2 linked regions of the Paraglaciecola sp. L3A3 genome follow. The protein of the gene in region 1 interacts with the protein of each later gene in a pairwise test. Links are inferred from orthologs where the notes say so. Each region holds a gene or a part of one and is shown on either strand. Other genes may lie near its edges.

The links.
Region 2: the proteins of ftsH (region 1) and hflK interact in binary tests that used the Escherichia coli proteins (3 or more experiments, as listed by UniProt). The link is inferred for Paraglaciecola sp. L3A3 from one-to-one orthologs.

Annotation. Positions count from the first base shown.
Region 1 is NZ_CP047023.1:2,042,151-2,058,851, reverse strand. Bases 5,018-7,908 are described here. They hold ftsH (ATP-dependent zinc metalloprotease FtsH), read right to left. Parts: upstream 7,497-7,908; coding sequence 5,538-7,496; downstream 5,018-5,537. Other genes in these bases: rlmE (23S rRNA (uridine(2552)-2'-O)-methyltransferase RlmE), read right to left, coding at 7,580-7,908; folP (dihydropteroate synthase), read right to left, coding at 5,018-5,455. Outside these bases: GQR87_RS08595 (hypothetical protein), read left to right, coding at 243-1,040; preprotein translocase subunit SecG, read right to left, coding at 2,064-2,429; tpiA (triose-phosphate isomerase), read right to left, coding at 2,439-3,185; glmM (phosphoglucosamine mutase), read right to left, coding at 3,285-4,625; more of folP, read right to left, coding at 4,625-5,017; more of rlmE, read right to left, coding at 7,909-8,209; ribosome assembly RNA-binding protein YhbY, read left to right, coding at 8,305-8,601; GQR87_RS08550 (peptidylprolyl isomerase), read right to left, coding at 8,676-9,167; GQR87_RS08545 (Lon protease family protein), read right to left, coding at 9,300-11,687; leuS (leucine--tRNA ligase), read left to right, coding at 11,969-14,569; LPS assembly lipoprotein LptE, read left to right, coding at 14,556-15,107; holA (DNA polymerase III subunit delta), read left to right, coding at 15,107-16,144; nadD (nicotinate-nucleotide adenylyltransferase), read left to right, coding at 16,154-16,701. UniProt on the Escherichia coli protein: Acts as a processive, ATP-dependent zinc metallopeptidase for both cytoplasmic and membrane proteins. Plays a role in the quality control of integral membrane proteins.
Region 2 is NZ_CP047023.1:416,232-429,431, reverse strand. The notes cover bases 10,263-13,193. They hold hflK (FtsH protease activity modulator HflK), read right to left. Parts: upstream 12,339-13,193; coding sequence 11,187-12,338; downstream 10,263-11,186. Other genes in these bases: hflX (ribosome rescue GTPase HflX), read right to left, coding at 12,422-13,193; hflC (protease modulator HflC), read right to left, coding at 10,302-11,183. Also shown: GQR87_RS01830 (ATP-binding protein), read right to left, coding at 1-521; GQR87_RS01825 (response regulator transcription factor), read right to left, coding at 547-1,278; GQR87_RS01820 (DUF3019 domain-containing protein), read right to left, coding at 1,288-1,698; GQR87_RS01815 (MipA/OmpV family protein), read right to left, coding at 1,688-2,560; GQR87_RS01810 (TonB-dependent siderophore receptor), read left to right, coding at 2,856-4,940; GQR87_RS01805 (hypothetical protein), read left to right, coding at 5,140-5,682; GQR87_RS01800 (OmpA family protein), read left to right, coding at 5,691-7,460; GQR87_RS01795 (Rab family GTPase), read left to right, coding at 7,515-8,006; GQR87_RS01790 (bifunctional diguanylate cyclase/phosphodiesterase), read left to right, coding at 8,014-10,182; more of hflX, read right to left, coding at 13,194-13,200.

The sequences.
Region 1 (16,701 bases):
TGCCACTACTTCATTTATACCCCCTTTCCGACCCCAAAACTTAGAAATATTTATCAACCATAATTTTAAAAAGTCATATATTTGTCTATTTTCTATACGGTTGATTTTTAAATCAACGACTACGACGCTATTGATGTTTATCGCTAAGTATGCAATTTAAAGTGTATCTGGTACATTGAACTCAACTCAAAAGTATTTAAACGTTTCTGAAATGATTTAGACAGGGATTAGAAGTATTAAAAATGGATTCATCATTAAAAGAGCTTATAACCATTAAAAACATAGCATTTCTGCTAATCAGTGTATCCATGATAGTGATTACAATGTGTTACATGTGGAGTTTACACCTAGCGTCAGCCAGTGATATTTCTACTGGCGATTCAAGTTATACCCGTGCTGATTTAGGTACCATTGGCGACTTCATTGGTGGGTTGCTTAATCCGTTATTAACCTTTGCGACTGTGTGCTTATTAATTTGGTCAATCCGTATTCAACAAAAAGAGCTGTCAGCTGCAACTAAAGTATTGAAACAAACAAAAGATGTACATGATAAAAATATAAAAAATGAAGAAAAAAATTTTATTAGGAAAGCTATTTCTGAAGACATACATTTAATACGGTTAGACATAGATAAAACCTTTCAGAAAAAACAATTCAAAAGAACAATTAGTAATAATGAACTCCAAAGTTTCTCCTTGTCTGATTTGCAGTGTGGCGAAGATTTTTCAAATGAGTTTATTCTGAACAAAAAAAGTATTAATACGTCTGTCTCAACAAAAATTAAATTCAATCAACACTTATTACGTACAAATTTTTCAGAAATTCTTTATCTACTACTTCATATTGAATGGTTAATATTAAAAATAGACTCTGAAAAGTTAGGCATGGAACTTTTTGTAATAAAATTAAAGCTTCCGATTTTCGAACTTGGGCAAGTATTACGCAGTATTAGAGTACAGAAGGATACTACATTATTTACAGAGCTAAATGGGTTAGTAAAAAAATGTGGTGATATTGAAGACAAGCTTCTTGATATTTAATCTAGCTACATGACAAGTTTCCCCTAACCCAGACTAAACCTGAAATTACCTTATCAGGACATCTAACATAAAATAACTCTTATGATAAACCAATACTTATTTTGCGAAGCCATGCTTTTGACTTTATCGCGACTCCAAGTTCGCCGAGCAACGCGGGCTAATAGAGGGTAAATGACTTGGGTGAAAGCTGATTCTTTAGGAGCGAAGCTCCGTCAGCTTGAAAAGCTCAACAAGGACGTTGAGATTGGGTGCCGATCATCAGGGATGTGGATATGACTACTTTGGAATTTAGTTCTAAATTCTTTGCGACCTCTATTAGGCAAGTCGCGCAGGTAATAGAACTTGGTTGGAGACCGGCTTCTTTTGCTTACTTTTCTTAGCTGTTGACCATATTTACGGGATAAATATGGAACGCACTTTAGTGCGGCCCGGAGGGTGAAATACATGGATGTATTTCATAACATAAGTCAGTCGGGCCTCATGGATGAGGCTTGAAAAACGTCATGGATGACGGTAAGCGAAGCGCATGCTTTATGGCAAAGCCATGCTTTTGACTTTGTCGCGACTACAAATTCCCCATCAAATATTTGGCTTGTCGAATGCCCGAATAGGGACATTCGGGCAAGGCAATCTTTTATAGCAGGACGCGACTTATTGCCGTTTCGACATCAAAGCCAAGAATTTTATGGAATAGGAATTTGTTTGGAGCGCGGCCCTTTTTGTTTACTTTTTGCGGCTGTTGGGAAAAAGTAAATCGAGCAGCAAGGATGCTGTTTGAAAAACGTCATGGATGACGGTAAGCGAAGCGCATGCTTTAAGTGACGAAGTTATGCCCTGTGTGCGTAGCACATAAACAAAGCACATGTTTTGTGCACTAAAACAAAAAAGGCCTTGGTATCAACCAAGACCTTTTCAAAAATGGTGCGGATGGGGAGACTCGAACTCCCACGGCCTAAGCCACAGCCCCCTCAAGGCTGCGTGTCTACCAATTCCACCACATCCGCAATTGAGTACTAAATAAAACTAGTTGGGTACGTCGCTTTCTTCAGCAGGTTGTAGAACAGGTTCAGCAGGCACAGTTGCCGCAGGAACATCTGTATCGGGCTGAGCAACCACTGGCACTTCAATGTTTTGCCAATTATCTGCATCTTTTTCTTTATCAGCAGTTTGGTTACCAAGGATCAAACTGATAACAAAAAACAAAGTCGCTAATATAGCAGTTGTTCTGGTCAAAAAGTTACCAGAACCAGCAGAGCCAAAAACTGTGTTAGAACCACCACCACCGAAAGATGCGCCCATATCTGCGCCTTTACCTTGCTGGATCAATACAAAACCGATCAACATTATAGCGACGATCAAATAAACAATAATTAATACTTCGTAAAACATGTGTTGCCTCTATTGATTTGCAGCTAAGCAAATACTTAAAAAATCTTCTGGGTTTAAACTAGCGCCGCCAATTAAACCACCATCTACATCTGCCTGAGAAAATAATTCTTGGGCATTACTTCCTTTCACACTACCGCCGTATAAAATAACAGTACCAGCCGCAATGTTTGAATCTTGTTTTGCTAAATATTCACGAATAAAAGCATGTACTTCTTGTGCTTGCTCAGGACTGGCTGTTTTACCCGTCCCTATCGCCCATATGGGTTCATAAGCCAAGACTATATTAGCAAATGCTGATATGCCTAGTAACGTGACTACAGCATTCAACTGAGTAGTCAGGTAATCAAACACATTGCCCGCATCACGAATTGATTCTGGCTCACCAATACATAAAATAGGTGTTAATCCAGCATCTAATATTTTTTGTACTTTTAACGCAACAATTTCATTTGATTCAAAGTTGTCTTCACGTCTTTCAGAATGACCAACAATAACATATTGGCAACCGAGTTCTTTAACCATTGAAACGGATGTTTCACCAGTGTGAGCCCCTGAGTCAAATTGACTGACATTCTGTACACCCAGCCTAACTGAACTATCAAATAAACCTAAATAAGGAGCCGGAGGACAAATAGCCCAATCCATATTCCCTAAGTCCACTTGACTCAAGCATGATTGCATTTTACCAATCAACGATTTATCACCGTTCATCTTCCAATTACCAACCACTAAAGACCTACGAATGTTTGTCTGCAAAAGATATTCCTCTTAGCATCAATAAAAAAGCGCGCGAGATATTAACTAACCCAATGAAATTATACAAGTAATACTCGCCAAATATGCTTCGCCTTTTGTCTATTCGTTCACTTTACGAACAGCATCGGCAATATATTCAGCCCAAGTACTTGAATCTTGTGCATCATTGGCCTCAACCATCACTCGAATAAGTGGCTCAGTTCCACTTTTTCGCAACAAAACTCGGCCTTTATTACCTAATGCCGTTTCGGCGTCAATCACAGATTGTTTCACCTGTTTATCTTCAAGAGGTTGTTTGCCATTGGTAAATCTGACATTGATTAATGTCTGCGGATATTTAACCATACCTTGGCTTAATTCGTATAAAGTCATTTCCGCATGCAGCATGGCCGCCAAAACTTGTAATCCGGCCACAATGCCATCACCAGTAGAAGCAGCGGCCAAATTCAATACATGGCCTGAGCCTTCGCCGCCAATCGACCAATCTTTTTGTTTAAGTAATTCCATCACGTAGCGGTCACCCACCTTGCTGCGAGCAAACGGCACGCCTAAGGTCCCTAAGGCGACCTCTAAACCAAGGTTGCTCATCACAGTACCAACCACACCACCTTTTAACATACCAGATTTTAACGCGTCCCTAGCGATGATGTAGACAATCTGATCGCCATCAATCACATTTCCTTTGTGATCCACCAACATAATCCGGTCACCATCACCATCCAAGGCAAACCCTAGATCAGCATTATTTTTCAGAACACTATGTTTGATAGCTTTCATCGATGTGGCCCCGACATTACGATTGATATTCAAACCATCAGGTTCGGTACCAATTTCAATCACTTGTGCACCTAATTCACTCAATACGTTTGGTGCTATGTGATATGTGGCTCCATGGGCACAATCTACCACTATTTTTAAACCTTTGAGGGATAAATCTGAGGGGAAGTTACCTTTACAAAATTCGATATAACGACCGGCCGCATCAGCAATTCGTGTGGCTTTACCTAGTTTGTCTGAAGCCACACATTCCATAGGACGATCCATCTGACTTTCAATGGCAATTTCAATATCATCGTCAAGTTTCATACCATCAGCTGAAAAGAATTTGATACCGTTATCATAATAAGGATTATGAGAAGCACTGATCACTATGCCCGCTTCTGAACGGAAAGTTTTAGTCAAATAAGCAATAGCTGGAGTCGGCATAGGCCCTAATAAGCCAATATTAATACCCGCAGCAGATAACCCCGCTTCTAATGCTGATTCCAACATATAGCCAGATATACGGGTATCTTTACCAATAAGGACTTTATTGGTGCCAGTTCCCGCTAAAACTTTTCCAGCGGCCCAACCTAGTTTCATTACAAATTCAGGATTGATTTTGTCTTCGCCGACTTTGCCACGAATACCGTCTGTACCGAAGTATTTTCTATCACTCATTATAGTTTCCTGTAATCCTTAACTAATGTTGTTATTTTAACTGCATCCACTGTTTCTTTGACATCATGTACCCGTAATATTTTTGCCCCACTCAATGTGGCAAGGCTAGCAGTCACTATGCTGCCAGCTAGCCGCTCATCAATATTACGACCCAGTAAATTTCCTATCATTGACTTTCTTGAAGTACCAGACAAAATAGGCACAGCTAAACTTGACAATTTATCTAAGTTCGCAAGCAATTGATAATTATGCTGCAAACTTTTACCAAATCCAAAACCAGGATCAATAATCAATTGATCTTTAGTCATTCCCGCTTTTTCGCACTCAATCATTCTTTGCTGCAAAAAATTGATAACTTCATCAGTCACATTTTCATACTCAGGGTTTTCCTGCATAACACGGGGTTGCCCCTGCATATGCATCAAACAGACTGGTACATTAGCCTCTGCCGCAGCTTGTAATGCGCCCTTTTCTTGTAACGCTCTCACATCATTAATTAAAGCCGCACCAGCCGCTACAGCGGCGGTCATCACTTGTGCTTTACTGGTATCAATTGAAACAACAGTATCAAAGCGTTCAGTAATGGCTGCAATTATGGGTAATACTCGATCTAATTCTTGCTGAAGATCAACATCAACAGCCCCTGGTCGAGTAGACTCCCCGCCTACATCAATAAAAGCAGCCCCTTCTGTTAACATAGACTCAGTGTGATACATAGCTTGGTCAAAATTTTTAAAGTGTCCTCCATCAGAAAAAGAATCAGGAGTGACATTTAAGATGCCCATTATCTTGGGCACTGACAGGTCTATGAATTTGTTTTTAAATTGCATACATGCTCAATATTTTAAGCTTTCAAATAAAAAAACGCTTTGTTAGATTGCCAACAAAGCGTTTTTATCATTTGTTCTAAAACTAACTCGTTGCGTCGCCAGGTTTTCCTACATCTGGAGTAGTAGGTTTATCGGCTTTCTTTTCTTCAGTTTTATCAGCGTCATCAGCAGCTTTTGCGCCACCAGATGGTTTATCAGAATCATCAGTCTTACCATCTCTGACCCATTCAGCTGGAAGACGAACTTCTTTACGTGCCATCAAATCATCAATTTGTTTAGCATCTATGGTTTCATATTTCATCAAGGCGTCTTTCATCGCCTCTAAAACATCCATATTTTCTTTCAATAATTTTTCAGCTAGTGTGTAATTTCTGTCAATTAATAACCTGACTTCAGCATCAATATCACGAGAAGTTTCGGCTGACATATGTGATGGAGCCGCTCCCATAAACATTTCGTTTTCGTCATCTTTATAATTGATGGGACCCATTTTCTCAGAAAGCCCCCATTGGGTTACCATTTTGCGAGCAATATCGGTAGCACGTTCAATGTCATTCGACGCACCAGTGGTTACACCGGCTGCACCCAAAGTAATTTCTTCTGCTATACGCCCACCAAATAAAGTGGCAATACGAGATTCTAATTCTTCTCGAGATGAACTGTATTTATCTTGTTCAGGTAAATACATAGTCACACCTAATGCTCGACCACGAGGAATAATAGACACTTTATAAACTGGATCATGTTTAGGTACTAAACGGCCAACAATTGCATGTCCAGCTTCATGATAAGCAGTATTGGTTTTTTCTTCTTCCGACATGACCATAGTCTTGCGTTCAGAGCCCATCATGATTTTATCTTTCGCTTTATCGAATTCATCCATACTCACCACACGTTTATCTGTGCGGGCAGCAAACAATGCAGCTTCGTTAACTAAGTTTGCTAGATCTGCACCAGAGAAACCAGGTGTACCACGAGCAATAACATGTGCTTCAACATTGTCCCCTAATGGCACTTTACGCATATGCACTTTTAAAATTTGTTCACGACCACGGATATCTGGTAAACCTACCATGACTTGGCGATCGAAACGTCCAGGACGTAATAATGCAGGGTCAAGTACATCTGGACGGTTAGTCGCAGCAATAACAATAATGCCTTCGTGTCCTTCAAAACCATCCATTTCAACCAACATTTGGTTTAAGGTTTGTTCACGCTCATCATGGCCACCACCATGACCTGCACCACGTTTACGGCCTACTGCATCAATTTCATCAATAAAAATAATACAAGGAGCTGATTTTTTAGCTTGGTCAAACATATCACGTACACGAGAGGCACCAACACCAACAAACATTTCAACAAAATCTGAACCTGAAATACTAAAGAAAGGTACTTTTGCTTCACCGGCAATCGCCTTAGCAAGTAATGTTTTACCTGTTCCCGGAGGACCAACCATCAACACACCTTTAGGAATTTTGCCGCCTAATTTCTGAAACTTACTTGGGTCACGTAAAAAGTCGACTAATTCTGAAACATCTTCTTTTGCTTCGTCACACCCTGCTACATCAGCAAAGGTCGTTTTAATTTGATCTTCACCTAATAAACGCGCTTTACTTTTGCCGAATGACATAGCACCTTTACCGCCACCACCTTGCATTTGACGCATGAAAAAGATCCAGACCCCAATCAGTAATAACATTGGGAACCAGGAAATAAAGATAGACGTTAATAATGAAGACTCTTCTGGTTGTTTACCAAACACAGCCACATTATTTTCGATAAGTTGATCCATTAACTTCATATCAAGATAAGGTACAACAGTTGTGAACTGTTCACCGTTGCGTTTAGTGCCGACAATTTCACCAGTGTCTCTATCAATTGTTGCTTGGCTAACTACGCCATTATCAACATCTTTCAAAAAACGAGTGTAGTCTGTGGCGACTCTATTTGGTTCAGAGCCAGAAAAGTTTTGGAAAACCGACATCAATACGACAGCGATGACCAGCCATAAGATTAAATTTTTTGCCATGTCGCTCAAGTTGTTAAACCTCTATTATTACTACGAGTCAAATGACTCTTTGATTGGCGTCTTGCGCTTCTTTGTTCGAAGAAGCCAGACTACTATAATTTATATCCCGTCGCTACCAGATAAACTTCTCTAGATCGGGCTCGTGATGATTCAGGTTTACGTGTTTTAACCACTCTGAACGCTTTTTGTACATCTTTAAAAAACGAATCAAAACCTTCGCCCATAAATACCTTCACCACAAAACTGCCATTTTTCTTTAATACTTGATGACACATATCTAAGGCTAATTCTACTAAATACATAGATTTAGCCTGATCAACAGCATCATTACCACTAAAGTTAGGGGCCATATCTGACATTACAATATCGACATTCTTACCATTAATTTTATTTAACAGCTCGTTAAGTACAGACTCCTCGCGAAAGTCACCTTGCAAAAAGGCCACCCCTGCTAAGGGATCCATAGGTAAAATATCACAAGCGATCACAGTTCCATCATCACCCACAACACCTGCTGAATATTGAGACCAACCGCCAGGCGCCGCCCCCAAATCAACTACAGTCATGGCAGGTTTAATTAATTGATCTTTATTTTGAATTTCTTCAAGTTTAAAAACCGCACGTGAACGATAACCTTTCTTTTGCGCTAATTGCACAAACTTGTCATCAAAATGTTCTTTTAACCATCTCTGGCTACTAACTGATTGTTTATTCTTACTCATTGAACAACATTGAAATTAGGAATAACTGTGAGATGGCGTTAGAATACCTGTTTTCAACCGTATTTAATCAAATAAATTGTAAGAATAATTACACAATGACCTTATCAAACAAACAAAAGCAACATTTAAAGGGTTTAGCTCACTCTTTAAAACCTATAGTCCAATTAGGCGGAAACGGCCTAACTGAAGGCGTTTTAGCGGAAATCGACTTAGCCATTAATCATCATGAATTAATTAAAGTGAAAGTTCCTACTGATGATAAAGAAGAAAAGTCACTAATAATGGATGCCATTATTAGAGAAACAAAAGCAATAAAAATTCAAAGTATTGGTCATATTTTGGTGATTTATAAACAAAGTGACCAGAAAAAAATTGAATTACCGAAACATTAATTGATTTTCGTAATATAAATTCAGCAGTATCGTTATTTTTAATAATAAAGATACTGCTAATTTATCTAGTCATATTAGTGGTGATGTCCACCCGCACCATGAGCATGCCCATGCTCAACTTCTTCATCAGTTGCTGCTCTCACATCTGCAACTTTCAAATCAAATTTCAGCGTTTTACCCGCTAAAGGATGATTGATATCAATAGTAGCCATAAATTTACCCACTTTGATGATAGTGACTTCTCTTTGGCCTTGTTCCGTGTTGACTACTGCAGTCATACCCGCTTTCCATGTTTTTGCACCTGATAAGCCGGTTAAATGTTTAACAGATACTCTTTGTTCACTATCAGCTTGGATTTCACCATAGGTTTCTGCGGCTTCAAGTTCTACTTCCACTTCATCACCTTTACTCATAGATTCCAAAGATTTTTCGATGCCAGGCATCATATTATTGAAACCATGAAGATAAGCGACTGCCTCTTCACCAAAGTTACTTTCTAACTCGTTACCTTCTAAGTCTTGAATTTTATAGTGAAACTGCACTACAGTGCCTTTTGTAATTTGCATAACTATTGCCTAATAATAAAAAATTGTGGCGGATATTAGCAGAATAAATAAAGCCTGTTGAAGAAAAAAATCACTTATATTTTAACAAAACATCTATTTCAACAACGTGGCTATTTTCACAAGTAATATAAACTACTCATCATCTGCGCCATTCACAATATTAGCAATATTCAATAAACTAGAAACCGCCATATAATTAATTGAGTTTTTAGGATATCGGCCTTTACTATTCATCAGACCTACATCTTTGCCCATTAATATCTCTAAGGCTTGATCGACTGTTTCCACCACACAAATATTAAATTTCCCCGCTTTAACTGCCGCGATAACATCCTTGTCTAACATCAGGTTGACTTGATTTGACTTAGGGATAATTACCCCTTGGGTACCGGTTAAGCCTCTATGTTCACAGAGTTTAAAAAAACCTTCTATTTTTTCGTTTACGCCACCTACAGACTGCACTTGCCCATATTGGTTTATTGAACCGGTAATGGCTAAATCTTGTCTGGCAGGTATTTTTGTCAGTGCAGAAATAAGTGCGATAAGTTCGGCTAACGACGCACTATCTCCATCGATATGTCCATAAGATTGTTCAATAGCAATATTTGCAGATAAGGTTAAAGGAAATAATTGGGCGTACTTATATCCTAAATATCCGGTTAATAACATGACACCTTTAGAGTGAATTGATTGCCCCAATTCTACTTCTCTTTCGATATCAATTACGCCGTTGGAACCGGCATAAACGGTAGATGTTATACGCGCTGGGGTACCAAACATACAATCCCCTACTTCCAATACAGTTAAACCATTTACTTTACCTATATCGACGCCATCTGTGGCAATTAAGATTTGTCCTTGTTTTATATCGTCTAATACAGCTTCGCTGACACGACCAGTTCTATGGGTTTTTGCTTGCAATGCACTCTCAATATGACCCACATCTAACTCTAAAACATTTTGTTCTTTACAAAAATATTCAGCCTCATGTAATAATTCCAGTACATCAGAAAATCTTGCTGATAGACGCTGTTGATGCTCAGCTAGACGCAAACTGTATTCCACTAAACGGTACATAGCTTTTGCGGATATACCATCCAAGCCAAAGTTTTTCACTTGACTTCTGACTCTGCCGACAAAATCAAACAAGGTCTTTTTGTCGAGGGGTATTTCGTGATCAAAATCCACTAATACTCGGAACAACTCATAAAACTCATCATCATAATCTTGTAATGTATAATACAAATCTCGAGATCCTAACAACACCACTTTTACATCGATGGGAATTTGCTGGGGATTTAATGTGATTGAATTAACCATGCCCACATCATGTTGCGGTAAATCCATTTTAAGATAACCGAATTTTAGGACTAACTTTAACGTTTCCCATACATAAGGCTGTTCAATCACTTTATCCATATCAAGCAATAGATATCCACCATTTGCTTTATGAATAGCGCCAGGGCGGATCATTCTGTAATTAGTAAAAACCGAACCTTGAATATTGGTGTATTCCACTCGGCCAAATAAATTTTGATGAGTAGGATTGGCTTCATAAACAACTGGAGAGCCACTGTTTACATCGTGAGAAACTAAAATATTCGGTAAATATTGTTCTTCTAAAATAGAACGTTTGTCGTATTCATCTTCTTTATTGTCTTTTTTCTCATCCGCTAACACCTCTACCACGGTTTCTACAAGATGAGGTTTTAGCTGTCGTAAAAATTTTAGAATCGCTAAATCAGCAGAATATTCATGTTCTAAATCTTTCAGTAATGGGCGTATTCCCTGCTCAGCAGTATCCTTTTTTAATTGCCGTAACTTTTCAGCTGTCGCCCGTTTCCATTTGGGTAATTCAATAAGCGCTTCACTTAATACATCTTCTAATTCATCAATTAATACGTAATAAGTTTGCCGCTGTTCTTCCGGAAATAAGGCAAACTCAGTGTCATTGATGGTTTTACCATCCACTATAGGTGAAAAAGAAATAGTGCCGGCATCTTCATATAATGCCACATTACTACGCTGAGCTTGGGCTTCAACACTTTCGATTGCTTGATCATATTTTTGTTCAAACTCTCGGGTTATTGCCGCTTTTTTCCGTTGATAGCCTGGGTTATCAAAGGCTGCAGGAAAGGTATCTAACAATTCATCAATTAAATGGCCTAAGTCTTTACATAATTTTTTACTTTCACCTGCCAATAACTTAAGAGAGTAAGGCTCCCGCTCATCATCAAAGTTATTGATATAACACCAATCATCAGGGGTAACAGTTTTATTGACATATTTATCAATAAATTCACGGACTAAAGTAAAACGCCCCGTGGCTTGTTCACCCATAACATAAAGGTTATAACCTTTTGATTTAATACCTAATCCAAAAGACAACGCATCGCGAGCACGATCTTGGCCGATAAAAGTCGAATCTAGTGCAGAATCGTCTTTCAACGCTTGATTAATCAACCTCCTACTTGGTTTAGCTGATAATTGCTGAAGATGTAATATATAGTTACTTTGCATAGAAAATGAATCACTGCATTTAGAAAGGTTCTACAAATAGTGAAACCCGTAAACAGGATACTGTCAAACAGATCGTTATTCCTGCTGACCGATCGCTTAATTTTCCAGCAATATATTGATAAAACATTGCTAATAAACAAAAACTTTTGAATATAGTTCACAAATACCACTTTGCCTATTGTTTGAAAGTCATGGCCTAAGGTATTCTAACCAGCTAATTCTTATCGCATTGTCTATAGGTCGAACGATCTAAATTGCTCTAGTCACGGAAATATTTTTTAATGGCCGAAAAACTGTACCAACCTCAAGAAATCGAAAAAGAGGTTCAAGCCTATTGGGAAACACAACAAACCTTTAAGGCAACAGAACAAGAAGATAAAGAAAAATTTTATTGTTTGTCTATGTTTCCCTACCCAAGTGGGCGACTGCATATGGGTCACGTACGTAATTATACAATCGGTGACGTGATAAGCCGCTATCAACGTATGTTAGGTAAAAACGTGTTACAGCCTATGGGTTGGGATGCTTTTGGGCTACCTGCTGAAAATGCAGCCATCAACAACAACACAGCTCCAGCCAATTGGACATACTCCAATATTGACTACATGAAAACCCAGCTAAAATCTTTGGGTTTTGGTTACGACTGGGATCGTGAAATAGCCACTTGTAAAAAAGACTACTACCGCTGGGAACAATGGTTTTTCACTCGTTTGTACGAAAAAGGCTTGGTTTATAAGAAAAACGCCACTGTAAACTGGGATCCAGTGGATCACACAGTCTTAGCCAACGAACAAGTCATTGACGGACGTGGCTGGCGTTCTGGTGCACTAGTAGAACAAAAAGAAATTCCTCAGTGGTTTATTAAAATCACCGATTATGCAGAAGAGCTGGTCAGTGACTTAGAACAACTTGAAGAATGGCCAGAACAAGTTCGTGCCATGCAGAAAAACTGGATAGGTCGTTCTGAAGGCGTGGAAATCACCTTTGATTTAGAGCAAACCGTTGCCGGACAAAATGACTTTGACGTTTACACAACCCGTCCTGATACATTGTTAGGTGTGACTTATGTTGCGGTTGCAGCACAACACCCTATCGCTTTAGAAGCAGCTAAAACGAATAATGAATTAGCAGACTTTGTTGAAGAATGTAAAAACACTAAAGTAGCTGAAGCTGAACTTGCCACAATGGAAAAGAAAGGTTGTGCCACTGGCTATTATGCTATTCATCCTTTAACCGGTGACAAAGTACCAGTTTGGGTCGCTAATTTTGTACTTATGGGATACGGCTCAGGTGCCGTTATGTCGGTACCAGGACACGATCAACGTGACTGGGAATTTGCCACTAAATATGGTTTAGAGATAAAACAAGTTATTAAGGCTGAAGATCAATCTGTAGAAGTCGATTTAAGCCAAGCTGCTTTTACCGAAAAAGGCTTATTGGTTAATTCTGGCGAATACGATGGTTTATCATTTACAGCAGCATTTGATGCTATTGCTGGCAAGCTTGCGTCTTTAAATAAAGGTAAAAAGAAGGTCAACTATCGACTACGCGATTGGGGTGTTTCACGCCAACGTTATTGGGGCACCCCTATCCCCATGCTAAATTTAGAAAATGGAGAATCTGTTCCAGTACCTAGCGATCAGCTTCCTGTAGAACTACCTGAAGATGTAGAAATGAATGGGGTTATTTCACCTATTAAAGCCGACCCTGAATGGGCAAAAACTGAATTTAATGGTCAACCTGCGCTGAGAGAAACCGATACTTTTGACACCTTTATGGAGTCATCTTGGTACTACGCTCGTTATTGTAGTGCACAAAATGACCAAGCCATGTTAGATCCAGAACAAGCCAACTATTGGTTGCCCGTTGACCAATATGTTGGGGGAATAGAACATGCTATTTTACATTTATTGTATTCTCGTTTTTTCCATAAATTATTACGTGATGAAGGTTTAGTTCAATCAGATGAGCCTTATAAACGTTTATTGTGCCAAGGTATGGTGTTAGCTGATTCATTTTATCGTGAAGACGAAATGGGCAAACAAACTTGGTATTCACCAGCCGATGTAGAGAGTGAAAAAGACGATAAAGGACGCATCCTAAAATCCGTATTAGCAGCCGATGGCAAAGAAGTAATACATGCTGGCATGACTAAGATGTCTAAATCCAAAAACAACGGTATTGATCCTCAAAAAGTTATCGATATATACGGTGCAGATACTATACGTGTTTTCACTATGTTTGCCGCGCCACCAGAACAAACACTTGAATGGATTGATTCAGGTGTTGAAGGCGCCCATAGGTTTGTAAAACGTTTATGGACTTTGGTGCAAGAGCATATAGAAGCCGGTGAGGCAGTTGCGATAGATAAATTAAGTTTGTCTGGCCCACAAAAAACATTACGTCGTTTGATCCACAAAACTATCGAAAAAGTCAGTGACGATATTGGTCGTCGACAAACGTTTAACACGGCAATAGCCGCTACAATGGAATTGTTGAATAATTTACAAAAAGCCCCTCAAGAATCTGTCCAAGACTTAGCGGTTTTACGTGAAGGTATCAACACAATCGTATTATTACTTGCACCTATAGCACCACATATATGTCATGTAATGTGGAAAGACTTAGGTCATGAAAGCGAAGTTGAAACGGCCCCTTGGCCAGTGGCTGAAGCGGATGCTCTGATTGAAGATGAAAAGCTTATAATAGTGCAAGTTAATGGCAAAGTAAGAGCTAAAATTACGGTTGCTGCCGATGCGTCTAAAGAACAAGTAGAAGCATTAGGATTAAGTGAAAATAATGTTCAGCAACACATTGATGGTAAAACCATACGTAAAGTCATTTACGTGCCAGGAAAACTATTAAATATTGTGGCCAATTAAGGTGTTTAATGCTCTAAGTAAGCTATTAGCCATGCTTGTTATCAGTACGCTGATAACAAGCTGTGGCTTTAAACTGCGAGGTGATTATAGTTTGCCTTCTGGGATCAAAACCTTACAAATATCATCCAGTGTCAAAAATGCACCGCTGCAGCGCACCTTAAAAAAACAACTCAAGGGTTTTGACATTGAGGTGATAACAAATACAGCAAATAACAATCTAGAGCAAAAAATTGACGTTGGAGTTTTTCTTCAATCAGATAATTTAGACAGACGATTACTTTCTTTATTTTCAACCGGACAAGTGGCTGAATATGAATTAGTCTACGGGATTAATTATTATATTCAGTTTCCCGGTGAAGAGGCTATCCCTATTGAATTTGATGTGACAAGAGAATATCAAGATGATCCTGATGCTGTGTTAGCAAAGTCTCGCGAACTCGATTTAGTCTTAGGAGAAATGCGCCAACAAGCTGCCAACAGGATTATTCGCCAAATAACCAGTTCATATAATACTTGGCAACAAACTAAAGGTTACTAATGCAGGTCTATCCTAATCGTTTTAGTTTACAAGACGACTCACCGCTGAAACCTTTTTATCTAGTGTTTGGCGATGAGCCTCAACAAAAACTCGAATGTTTAGAACTGATTAGAAAAACAGCTAGTAAACAAGGGTTTGACGAACGTCAATCATTAGTCGTAGATAATCAATTTAGCTGGGATAGTTTAATTGAAGCCAGTCAAACTATGTCTTTGTTTTCCAATAAGCAAATTATCGAACTGGAACTACCAACAGGCAAACCTGGTGCTGAAGGCAGTAAAGTCTTAACAGCCATCGCCCAACAAGTAAACGCTGATGTATTAATTGTTATACACGGTGGAAAAATAGGTAAAGATGTACAAAATACTAAATGGTTTAAAGCGGTTGATAAAAATGCCATTTACATCCCCTGCTATCCATTAGAAGGCAATATTTTACATCAATGGTTAATCCAGCAGATGCAACATGCAGGAATGCAAAGTTCTCCCCAAATAGCACAATTGTTAGTAGATTATTGTGAAGGGAACTTACTCGCAGCCAAACAAGAAATACAAAAACTGGTACTTTTATACCCAAACGGAAATCCCACTTTAGAGCAGGTAGAACAAGCGGTTGTTGATCAATCGCGGTTTACTGTTTTCCATTTAATAGACGTGCTTTTATCTGGCGATGGGCAAAAAGCAGTAAAAATGTTATATCGTTTAGAAAGTGAAGGAGTCGAACCTAATATCATTTTATGGGCATTAACCCGAGAATGGCAAACCTTAGAAGCGTTATTATTTGATCGACATCAAGGTAAGAGCATTAATTGGAATCAGCATAGAATATGGAAAAGTCGCCAAGGTTTTTATCAATCGGCTTTAGCTCGTTTATCTCTTGAGAGCCTGCAAAAAATACAAACCAAACTTACCGAATTTGACACTGCCATCAAACAATCAGTTATTCCTCGACCCTATGTAGAATTATGCCATCTATGCCTGCTTTTTATTCCCTATTCTTTGGATAACATTCCCCTAGACTACGCACTTTCAGATTAAGGAATATACATGCTCAATGCTCCATTAGGAATATTTGGCGGAACCTTTGATCCTATTCACAAGGGCCATATTTATCCCGTTTTAGAAGCCGCAAATATTACTGAAATCAATAAAATTGCGATGATCCCTTGTTATATACCTAGCCATAAAAGTGCCGCTTGTGTGTCATCTGAGCACAGATTAAAAATGATTGAATTGATATGTGATGAACACCCAATTTTATATCCCGATGCCCGAGATATTAATAGAGGTGTAGCAACCTATAGTGTGGAGACATTAAGCGAATTACGGGCTGAATTTCCAACTCGCCCCTTATGTTTTTTTATTGGTAGCGATTCGTTACAAACTTTACTCACATGGCATAAATGGCAACAAATTTTGTCACTTTGTCATTTTGTCGTCTGTACTAGGCAAGAAACTACAACCTGTAGTTCCGAAAACATGCCACAAGATCAAGCTTTGCAAGACCTGTTGCAACAAAGGCAAACTAATAATCCAGTGGATTTACACAATAATCTTGCTGGGCATATATTTTTAGCTAATACACAACCCCTGAC
Region 2 (13,200 bases), 1.6 Mb from region 1 along the record:
CCAAATCGTGCCGCTAATTTATCTAATAAAGAGAGTCTTTTAGTTAAAGGCACTAGCCATGCCACCAGAGACAAACTGATACCTAAATACAAGACTAACGTTAATGCAATATCCTGCAAATAACCTTCATCAGACTCTTTAGGTATAGCCATACTGAGTAACATATTGGGATGAGCGGTGAGTAAATAATAAAAATGCGTCGCCTCACCTGATTGCAAAACAAGTGTGTTGTGAATTGTAAGTTGCTTATCCAACGTTTGCGGCAGAGCTAAATTAGCCGTTTGTTCTAACACAACACTCACCTGGAATTGTTCAGAAAATTTTGTCACTTGGGCTGCTAATTCAAAGTCTTTCAATTGATCTAAAGATTTAGCCATGCCTGCCATCATTTTTTGATAAACCACTAAATCAGCAGGTAAAGTTTGCTCAGTGTTATCTTGTACTACTAAGTCCAACACCCAGCCTAAAAAAACCAGTGAACCAATAACAGTAAAAACAATCCCAATGTATATTTTTTTCAAGTTTTATAGTCTTAATTTATCAGGCTTAATCATGCCAAGCATCCGCAATAAATAAATATCCTTTTCCCCAAATGGTTTTAATTCTTTTCGGTTGTTGAGGGTTATCACCTAATTTTTTTCTGAGGGTCGATACCAGCACATCAAAACGTCTATCTAGGCCATCATATTCTCGGCCTTTTAAGGTTTGAAATACCTGTTCTCGACTCATCACTTTGCCCGCATGGCTGGCTAACAACCATAATAATGAAAATAAACTGCTAGTCAGTTCTACTTCTTTACCATTATGAACTACACGTTTGAACTGTTGATTAATTTGTAACTGGCCAAACACTAATTCTTCAGTGTTCTTACTACTAGTGGATTCATGATTACGTAACACTGACTTAATTCTGGCTAACAAAGCTCTTGGCCTCACCGGCTTAATCACATAATCATTTGCGCCCACTTCTAGGCCAATCACTTCATCGAATTCATCAGCTTTAGCCGTCATCATAATAATAGGCACTTGTGAAAATTGACGGACATTACGGCAGACTTCAATTCCATCCATACCAGGTAACATCACATCTAATAACATCAGGTCATACTGATTATTCGCGACAGCCTGCATCACTTGATCACCACGACCAAGATGCTCGACACTAAAACCATTGGTTTGTAAATATTCAGTTACCCATTCAGCCAACGACAAGTCATCTTCCACATGTAGAATATGTGCGTAGTGACTAGTGATTGGCTGTCGTCCTTGGCTATTCATGCTTTACTCCTAAAAAAGTCGCCATCTGCGTTTTCGGATACTGGCTTTATACAACCAGCTGACTTGAACCTTTGCAGAAGCTAACACTGTTTGCGGCATTTTTTTCATTAACAAAAATTGGCTATCGTTTGTTGATTGAAATTCATATTGCCACACAGCCTGATTAACGTCATGCCAACAACGCAATAATCTAGGATAGGCATTAAACTCTTGAATAAATAAGCAATAGTCACTGGTTTCATTTTGTTGCCAACGAATAGTTAACTCGGCAAAACACTCCCGCCCTTGATTAAGGGCAACACACTTATTAGGTTGTACCAGCAACTGAGCTGATGACATTAACTTATCTTGAGCGAAAGATGGAGAAGAACAACTAAAATACAACAATAAAATCCATTTTAACTGTTGTTTAAAATACATAACTAAAGCCTATTTGAGCAGTGACTTCATTTTCTCGAACCACTATAGGACTATCAGCAATACTCTTAGAATAATGACTAATCGTCAGTCCTCCATTGAATAACCAATCTTCATTTATTGGCCGCTGAACAAAGGCCTCTATTTGTAAACGATAGCCTGCCCCTGGTTTATACTCGGTTCTGATCTGAGTCGCTTCTTCTGGCTTAATAGAAAAATAGTAATTATTCATATTGCTTGAATAAAAACTAGCCCCTACGCCTAAATTTATATCCCAATTCCGTTTCTGCAAAATGTAACTGTAAAAGCCATCTACCACCCAGCCACTGTGTTCATCGCCGAATATATTTGCCGCTAAATCTATCCAATATACTGAGTTTGATAAATAGCGCATATATCGGATCCCTTGACTCGAGATAAACTCACGATCTTTAATTCCCTCTAATTCTGGGATATCTCGGGTATCAATTGTGCCAACATAAGAAGACGAAAATCCGGGTAAATACATTTTATTGATTAAGTCGATTTCGTATTGATCATTCACCTCTAATTCATAACCAACTTCAGCACCATTCGCATACCCACCAAATCTATGCTTATTCGTTTGAATAAAAAAACCCTTATAATATAGATCCAACAAAATAGAAATATTAACAAAATCCAAATCTTGATCTTGCTCTGCACCAATAAACATCGACTCTGTCAAAACTATGTCAGTCGCTATGGTTAAGCTCCAACTAAATTTTCCTTCAGGGTTATCAGAATGGACGTTAGCCGTTGGCTGATTATTACTTTGTGCAAATACCCCTGCACTGCAGAAGCAAAAGCTGGCGAGCAACAATTTAAATAAACATCTCGTTTGCATATTTTTATCACTAAATTTCGATATTTGTAATAGTAACAAAGCAGGCGTTTAATAAATAATCTAAGCGCCAACTAAAATGTTCAAAAATTGTAAGTTATTGATCAAATTATCAGCCCCATCCCTATTGGCATCACCTACCTTAACGACATGACAGCTAACCCTAATTAATAAAACTCATTGCATAGATGGCAATAACACTTACTCACACTTATACAACAGATCTTGTAGAAACTTCTACTTAATATGTACAGCAATTCAAACAGCAAACAATAGGTTTAACATCAAGGAAGCCATTATGTATATCAAGCCCAGTTATCTGATGATCGGTATATTTATACCTAGTAGTTTACTTATCAATACTGTATTAGCAGGACAGATAAATATAACTGAAGTTGGGGGAATAGAGGGTGAAAAAGTCGAAGTTGAAAAATTTGAAATTGTAGGGCAAAGAAACCAAGCACAAAGTTTACCTTCGTTAGAAACTGAAAAACTATTAGCCGTCGCGGGAATTGATGGTGATCCCATAGCGTCGGTTTTTAGTTTACCAGGTGTAGTCTACGCAGGCGGTGATGCAGGTGGTGAGCCTGCTATTCGTGGTTCCTCTCCCGATGATAACGCTTTTTATATAGACAACATGCCAACTGACTATATATTTCATCTATTCGGCGACAGCATTTTTAACAAAAACTTGTTACGTGATTTCAACTTACAAGCTGCCGCATTCTCTAGTCAATATGGTAATGCCACGGGAGGCATTTTTGATGTGCAATTAAGAGACCCTAAGGCCCAACCGATAGAAGTAAAACTAGATGCGAGTTTACTCAAAGTCGGTCTTTTGGTTGAGGGCGAGACTCTCGATAATCAAGCCTTTTATTTTTCATATCGCCGTAGTTTGATCCATTTGTTTCTAAAAGAAGGGAAAGAGGGAGAAGATGAGGACGTTGGTTTAACCATATTTGATGCGCCTGTAAGCGATGACTATCAAGGTAAATACCAATGGTTAATTGGCAATAATCATAAACTTACCTTCAATATTAATGGTGCAAGTGATGGTGCCGGCATCAATATTTCAGACTTGTCAGAGTCAGGCAAACTTGATCCAGACGTGATTGGCGATTACAGAGTCAACAGCAAATTTGATAGTCAAGGCATACAATGGGAATGGTTTGCCAACCAATATGACATTATTAGCTTAGGCGTGAATCATGTATTGTCTGAAAACAAAGATAGTTACGGTGACGAGCAATACCAAAAAACTGAAAATGATCAGTTTAACTTACGTTTTTTGGGGCAAACAAGACGCTTTAGTCAGCAAACTATAAGCCTCGGATTCGATTTACAAAGCAACGATTTTAATTACTCCTTTGACATGATCCCTTACTTTTGCACAGACCATACTAATAATTGTAACGAACAAAAGGGGCAACGTACCCTAGGTGCAGATAATATTACGGCAAACCTATACGGGCTATATATCACTGATATTTGGCAAATGCATCCGGACTTAAGTTTAGAGTTAGGCTTAAGAGCAGAATACGACGATTATACTAAAACACATTTTACTCATCCTAGGACACAACTAAACTGGCAAATTAGTCCCAAAATGACTGTTTTTGTCAAAGCGGGATCATATAGTCGATTTCCTGATATAAATACTGCACTCAAGCTCATTGGCAACCCTGATATTAAACCACCTGAGGCCAAGCATTATTCTGCAGGTTTAAAATGGCAACTTGCCAACAATTGGCATACAACGACTGAGCTTTACCATAAAGCATTATCTCAACTCCCATTAGCCATTGATTTACAATACGATACTGAAGAAAAACGTTACACCAATGACCTATCCGGGACCGCAAAGGGGTTGGAATGGTTATTAGAAAAAAACCTATCAGACAACTGGAATGGCTGGTTATCTATTAGCTGGTCTGAAAGTGAAAGAACAGATGAACTAACTCATATCACCAGCGAATATTATTTAGATACACCCTGGATAATGAATAGCGTATTTAACTATCACCTTACCGAAAGATGGGAATTTGGCTTTCGTTTCACAGCCAGAAGTGGTGCCAAATACACACCTATTGTTGGCTTACGTTCCAATCCAGATTATCCTAATAACTATCTAGCTATCTACGGCGAGCTGAACTCAGAAACCCTTCCCACATACAGTAGGTTAGATCTGCAAGCAAAATATAGCTATCAGATAATGGGCAAACCCGCAGCCTTGACCTTTGCCGTTATTAACGCTTTGGCCAATAGCAATGTTTCAGGTTATTACTACAAACCTGATGGCACAGAAACACCTGACAACTTCACCGTAGCAAGTGAAGAGGGAATGGGGATATTTCCATCGATAGGCTTTGAAGCCACATTCTAAAATATAAGTAAACATGCCACTGTCAACTTTAACACCACTTAAAAGTGGTGTTTTTTTTGGGCTATTAATCTAAAAGCTGTTTTATTTAACGTCAAACCTGTGCATTATGTATACACAAGGTATTTACTTGTAATTACAATTATTTACAGTAGCACCAATCGATATTAAATAAATTAAGCTAGCAGCAGAGGATGGCGTCATGTCCGATAAAAAAGATGTGGAAAATACAAAGAATGTAGAAGCAACACAACAACCGTCTGAATTAGATAGTTTACGCCAAATTGTATTCGGTGCCGCACAAGATAATATCGAAAAGCGTATTGATTCCTTAGAACAACAAACACAACAAAACTTCAGAAAAATGGAACAGTTGCTAGAAAAAAATATGCAAACTTTACAAACCAAAATGGAAGATGGTTTTAATCATTTAGAAGATAAATTAGCGATTGCAGACCAAGGCCAAGAGCAAAAAGCCAGTGAAATCAATGCCTATGCAGACCGTATAGCTTCAGCTCTAGAAATGGCAGAAGCCAATAGTAAACAAGAAAATGATGAAATACACGAACGCTTAGACAAAGAAATAAAAAATCTGAGCAACACTTTTACCGAGCAACTTAATCAAACTTTGGCAAAACTCAATCAAGTTTCCACTGACTTAAACTCATCTAAAACAGATCGTAAAACCCTTGCTAAATTACTTGCCGCTGTTGCCAGTGATTTAGAAACTGGTGAAGACTTGTAAAACCTCCGATGACAAATTCGCAAGAGGCTCAACCACAAATACCTGACACTGAGCAGATGGATAAAATTCGCCAAATAGTGTTAGGCGAAGATGGCCATGTAGTTAAACAAGCGCTCAAAGAAAATGCCAGAGAAGTGGTACGGGAAGTTTTTTCAGAAGCATTACACGATCGAGAAAAACAAGATGGTTCAGTTAACAAAGTATTATTACCCCTAGTCGAAAAATCAGTTGAAACATCTGTAGCCAATCATAGTGAGCAATTTGTCGGCTACTTATACCCTCTTGTGGGGAGTTTAGTCAGAAAATCTGTCACTGCTTTCATTACAGAATTACTTGAAAAAACTAATGCCTTAATTGAAAACAGCCTAACCATCAAAGGGTTAACATGGCGTTTTAAAGCGTGGCAAGCAAATGTGAGTTTTTCTCAATATGTCGCGAGCCAAACGTTTTCTTTTCGAGTAGAACAAGTATTTTTAATTCATAGAGAAACAGGTCTATTGCTTAATTCTGTTTCATTGGGAATAGACACAGGTGCTGATGCCGATATGGTCTCTTCCATGTTGACCGCCATCAATGATTTTGTTTCAGATTCCTTTAAGCCTAATGCTGATTCAAGTGAACAACAACTAGATGTAGTACGTACCGATGACTTTACTTTATTACTGAAACAGGGCCCTAAGGCTGTTGTGGTCGCCGCAGTAACAGGTAATATGCCACAAAATGTAGCGAATCAATTACAAATTACTTTAGAAGAAATTCACAAACTTTATGATAAAGAATTAACTGATTTTAATGGTGATGCATTTGCATTTGAAAATAGTGAAAACCAGTTAAGAGATTGTTTAATTGCAGAATTGAAAACCGATTCAAAGCAAGCTAAAAAAAAGCCCTGGTTAGCTTGGATTGTAGTCGGATTAATATTACTTGCAGCAGGGTATTTAGCCACAATACGTTGGCAATCTAGCAACCTTGTAGAACAGATACAACAAATAGATCTAGAGCCGGGCATATTAGTTACTGAGTTAGAATTGACAGGGTTAAAAGAAATAAACCTTAAAGCATTAAGAGACCCATCAGCTATTGACATAACAAAATGGCTAAATTCACATAACATCCCTCTAGAACATATTAATTTCACAGAACGTGCTTATTTATCTTTAGATGCTCAGCTAATAAAAAATAAAGTACAGAAAAGCTTGAGGGCTTTTGCCAATGTAGAAGTTGATTGGTCTAACGACCAGCCAACTTTTAGTGGACAACTCAGTGGTTTAGAAAAATTACTACTACAAGATGAATTGTCTTCAATTCTAGGCTTAAATTTTAAAGCCAAATGGCTAGACGGTATCACAATAAATAGCAACAAAAGTAGTGCCGCTGATGATCCCACTATTATTCGCGCCATATTAGATTTAAACATAGCTAAAATTGACAATGTCTCAATCTCTTTCGAAAAAGGAAAAAGTGAAATATCAGCTGCGGGGATAAATACGCTGATACAAGTTAAAGAACAATTTAATAACTTAATCCAAGTTGCCGATCAACAAAAGCTATCACTCGGTTTAGTCATTATGGGAGCAAGCGATACCGTCGGGACAGAAAGTTATAATAATATTCTCAGTCAGAAACGGGCTGACAATGTAAAATTGAAACTCCAAGAGCTAGGTATCGACGCCAATAGGCTTAATGCAATAGGTTTAGGAGTGATTGATTTAAAAACAACTGACGAAGGCGCCCGAAAAGTGCTATTTAATGTGGTATATTTTAATGCAAGTCATTAACCAACAAACATTTAAAATAATAATTATGATAAAAACGTATCTGTTGAGAACCTTATGATCCAGAAGAAAATTTGTATACTCGGGGCTTCGGGAGTAGGGAAAACGAGCCTGATTAAACAATTTGTAGAAGGTATTTTTTCTGAAAAGTACCTTACCTCTATTGGGGTAAAAATTGATAAAAAAGTGGTACAAACGGATAAAGAATCAGTGCAGTTAATGATTTGGGATATAGAGGGTATTGATAGATACTGCGGGTTTCAACCTAAATATATAAGAGGAGCATCTGCATTCATCATAGTCGCAGACTGCACTCGCTCTCAATCATTAGTTGAGGGCATTGAAATATATAGAATGGTCAAAGAAGTGTCAGATATTCCAGCAATACTTGCTCTAAATAAAAAAGATCTACCTACTACATGGCACTGGACTGAATCAGAATTAAGCGATATCAAACATTCATACTCTAAATCTTTTGATACCAGTGCAAAAACTGGAGAAGGTGTTGAAGAGATGTTTTCTTATATAGCGAATATTTTAACGGAGTAACCTTGATATGGACATTTCATTGTTTCACGAATTAGATTTACTTGATTGCGTCATACTTGAGCGAGTCTCAGAAAGTGAATTTGAAGTGTTGTATAATCAAGGAAAATGGCTAAATCAGTTGTTGCCCGAAACGCACAATAAAAAGATATTCACTTTTTCGCAAAACTCTCATTATCTAGAATATTTCTTAATCGATGCAGCAGAGCTTTGGGCAACCTCAAAAAATGGTAGTATCGAATCAGGCATATGGTCTGAACAAATCCCAGACCAATTACTAAGATTAGAAGCCAATGCGATAGTCAATCAGCACAAATATTACTTAGTGATTCATAGGCTCAAAAGCAAATTCGAACAAAAACAACACACCTTACAGCTCGCTAGAGAATTATTAATATCTAACGACCAAATAACCGAAAAGCATGATCATTTACATACAAAATTAAATGCTATGCTTGCTAAGACTAATCAATCCAAAACTATCCAACAGCCGATATTGCAAGCCCTAGAACAAACAGATTTAGGGGTAGCAATTTTAGACGCTAGATTACAATTAGTGGCGGGAAACCCTGCATTAAGTTCACTCTTTAATGACTCCCACATAGAAATCCAACTACCTGTTGATAGACTTATTTTAAGCTTATTTAAAAAACAATACCCTGAATATGAAAGGGTATTTAATACTTATAGCCCATGGACAGGAGAATTGTGTTGGCTCAATCCACCAGAACAAGGTAAGTGGTTAAAAGTCGCGATACACCCAATTAAAGATGCCAACCAAGCGATTCAATATTGGTTATTAAGTGTCAGTGATGTCACACAAATTAAGTTTCTGTTGAAACAAAATGAGAAACTGACTCATTTTGATGTTCTAACTGATTTGCCAAACCGCCAATATTTTTGGCTGCAATTAGAAAAAAAGATAAAACGAAATAGATCCTTTTATTTACTCTATATCGATATCAAACACTTTAAACGCATAAACGAATTATATGGGCACCTAATTGGCGATCGTTTGATTAAAGAGTTATCAAAACGTTTGTTATCTGTCTCTCATGTAGATGATGTTGTCGCCAGAATAGGCGGAACTGAATTTGCCATAATAATGGAACTCGACCACCAACATAGTCAATTTTCTGCTGAAGACCAAATCCAATGTTGTCGATTCGTCGATGATTTAATTAGTACTTGTTCATTGCCCTTTTACTTTGATTCAAATATAAAATGTGAAGTAGGATTAAACGTTGGCGCAGGGGCTTATCCGAAAGATTCAAACAATGCTGAAGAGCTGATGAAATATGCAGATTTAGCTGTATATACTGCAAAGAAAAATACCAAAAGTGGTTTAGAGTTTTACTCGAAAGAATTAGTAGAAGCCTCTTTAAAACGTATTGAAATGGAAGATTCATTAAGAAATGCTATTGAAAATGATGAGTTTGAATTATTCCTTCAGCCCATAATTGATATCTCCGCTAATAAAATAGTAAAAGCAGAAGCCCTAATTAGATGGCGACTATCAAACGGTGAACTTGTCCCTCCAGATCTATTTATTCCTTTAGCCGAACAAACTGGCTTAATCATCCCTATTGGCAAGTGGGTAATAGCAGAGGCTTGTAGAATATTATCTGTTCTTAAACAGAAAAATATTGAAATAAAACTAACAGTTAATTTATCTCCACGCCAAGTTACAGAACAAAAATTATTAGAATTTATTAAATACACCTTAAATAAAGAAAACATATCTCCCAAATTATTAGAGCTAGAGTTAACTGAAGGGGTGTTAATCGATAATTATGACAAGATACATTATTTATTAAGTGAATTACGTACTCTTGGTGTGAGTGTGTCGATTGATGATTTTGGCACAGGTTATAGTTCATTATCATACTTGCAAAAATTACCTATAGATCACATCAAGATTGACCGTTCATTTATTATGGCCTTAACGGGAAATAACCAAAGTCGAGACTGTGAGGGAGCAATTATTTTGGCAGTGATATCTATGGCCAAAAGCTTAAAATTAGGTGTTATTGCCGAAGGAATTGAAACCCAGATACAAAAAGACTTTTTAATCGCAAACCAATGCAACATAGGTCAAGGCTATTTATTTAGTAAACCTCTGCCTTTCGAAGGGTTTTGCAATTTTTTAGACTCTATGGATAACGTTATCAACGAATAATGGGACCAGACAAATTTACGGGCGCTGACTAACCCGCAGTTTACAAAACAAGTATTACCAATCTGTAATTATAAAAAAAGCGCCATTCGGCGCTTTTTTATTATATTGGTAACTAAAAGTTATTTACCTTTTTGACCTTTCATGTATCGAAAGAAGTCACTATCAGGCTCAACAACTATTACATCTTGTTTAGAATTAAAACTCTTCTTGTAAGCGTCCATACTACGTAAAAAGCTATAAAATTCAGGATCTTTTGTATAGGTTTCAGCATAAATTTGAGCTGCTTGCGCCTCACCTTCACCTTTAAGTTTACGTAGGTTACGTTCTGCATCAGCTAACATAACTGTGACTTTAGCGTCGATGTCAGCTTTGATAAACTCAGCTTTTTCTTGACCTTCAGAACGATGTTCTCTGGCCACAGCTTCACGCTCAGTACGCATACGTTGGAATATAAAATTACGTACTTCAGGTGGTAAGTTAATTTGTTTAACTCGCACATCTACAATTTCAATACCTAACTCATCTGAACTAGAAGAAGCTTGTTCCATTGCCTCATCCATTAATTCAGAACGTTCACCAGATACAATTTGTTGAATGGTACGTGTACCAAACTCAGAACGTAATCCGTTGTTTACTTTCTGTTGTAGTAAGACTTCAGCACTACTTTTAATGCCACCGGTGGCTAGATAGTATTTTGCAAAATCTTTAATTTTCCATTTAACGTATAAATCGACAATTAAATCTTTTTTCTCAGAAGTCACAAAACGATCAGGCACTTCATCTAGAGTTTGAATACGTGCATCCAGTTTTACCACACGATCAAAAAACGGTAATTTAAAATGTAACCCAGGTTCAAAAACCGTTGTTTCATCAGTACTACTATCTCTTTGTACTTTACCAAATTGGATAACAATGGCTTTATTACCCTCTTCGACAACAAACAAAGAACCAAAGGTAAGTAGGCCTAAAGCCACAATAATAAGAGCTAAAAAATTCTTCATTGTTTATCTCCCAGTCCGAATACTAGAACTGCGAGAGCTTCTAGAATTACTTGATACAGGTTGAGGATCGGGATCCTGATTACGTAACCCTTCTAATGTGCTACGAATATTGGCTGGAATAGTAGGTCCAGATTGTCTTTCTAATATTTTATCTAAAGGTAAATACATCATGTTGCTGGTACCTTCAGTATCCACCAAAATTTTGCTTGTATTAGAGTAAACTTCTTCTAACGTTTCCAAATAGATCCGGCTACGGGTCACATCTGGTGCAGCTGTATATTGAGGGAGTAACTCTTCAAAACGAGCAATTTCACCTTGCGCTTCCAAAGTCACGCGCTCTTTATAAGCTTGTGCTTCTTGGGCCATACGGTTAACTTGCCCCCTAGCTCTAGGTTCTATTTCACGAGAATAAGCTTCAGCTTCATTAATGAATCTTTGCTCATCTTCTTGAGCAGCAATGGCATCATCGAATGCTTCTTTCACTTCTTCAGGTGGACGAGCATCCTTGAAGTTCATATCAACAATAGAAATCCCCATATCATAGGACTCTATGATACTGGTTAATTCATCACGTACACTTTGTCTGGCAGTCTCACGGCCGCTAGTTAATACATCATCCATTTTTGAATGACCTACTACATAACGGATAGCGCTATCAAAAGCCTGACTTAGACTTTCTTCAGGACTCGTGACTGCAAAGCTATATTTATACGGTTCTGTGATACGGTATTGAACTTCCATTTCAACACGCACTACGTTTTCGTCTTCCGTCAACATAGAGCCAGAAGATGGCATAGAACGTACAGTTTGCACGTCAACGGGTCTGACTGTGTCGATAAGACTAGGCTTCCAACGAAGTCCAGGTTCAACAAAGTGACTAAACTCACCAAAACGCAACACCACACCACGCTCGGCTTCACGAATAGTATAAAAACCACTCACAGCCCAAGCTGCCACTAAAATTCCGATAATAACAATTGCACCGATCCCACCTAGGCCTTTACCCCCAGATGAATTACCATCGCCACCACCGAACTTGCCAAATTTATTCATCAAGTTTTTAAACACCTCGTCTAAATCTGGCGGTCCTTGATTTTTGCCGCCCTTATTTTTCCAAGGGTCGTTATTGTTCCCACCGGGCTCATTCCAAGCCATGATTACTCTCCAACTAGTTAATTCAATAAGTTTATAAATGTTGTAATTGTTAGCCTGTTATTTTTAACAAACTAATAAATTTATTATTTGACTATATAAGACTCTAAATTTTCATCGACTCTTTTAATTAATCTAAGCCAGTCGCTTTCTTCCATGCGTACATCCACCAGCCAATTTCCTTGTTCAGAATAACTTTCTGAAGCAATACAATTCATCTCAAAAAATACCCCTCTTAAATTACCTTTATTGGGGGGAATAGATAGACTATGTTGTACCATATTTTCAGAAAGACACTCAGTTATCGCAATCAGCAATAAATCGATACCGACCCCTTGCTGTGCCGACAACCAAACTCTTATTGGTACACCTTCTTCATTTCTATCTATTTTTGCTTCGACACCTTCCATTCTATCGATTTTATTGCATACCACCAATTGCTGAATATCATCAGCTTCAATTTCTTCTAAAACATCATTTACTTGATCAATATTCTCTCTAAATTGGTCATCAGAATAGTCAACCACATGCAATAACAAGTTAGCTTGCTGCGTTTCTTGCAAGGTTGCTTTAAAAGCTGCAATTAGATCATGGGGGAGATGTCGAATAAAACCAACCGTATCAGCAAGAATTGCTGAACCCACATCTTGTAACTGAATTTTTCTAAGTGTTGGATCTAAGGTTGCAAACAGCTGGTCAGCCGCATAAACAGCTGCATTAGTCATTTCGTTAAATAATGTCGACTTGCCTGCGTTAGTATATCCAACTAATGAAACCGTTGGAATTTCTGCACGAATTCTTGCTCGACGACCTTGCTCACGCTGTTTCTGAACTTTTACTAAACGACCTTGAATTGACTTAACCC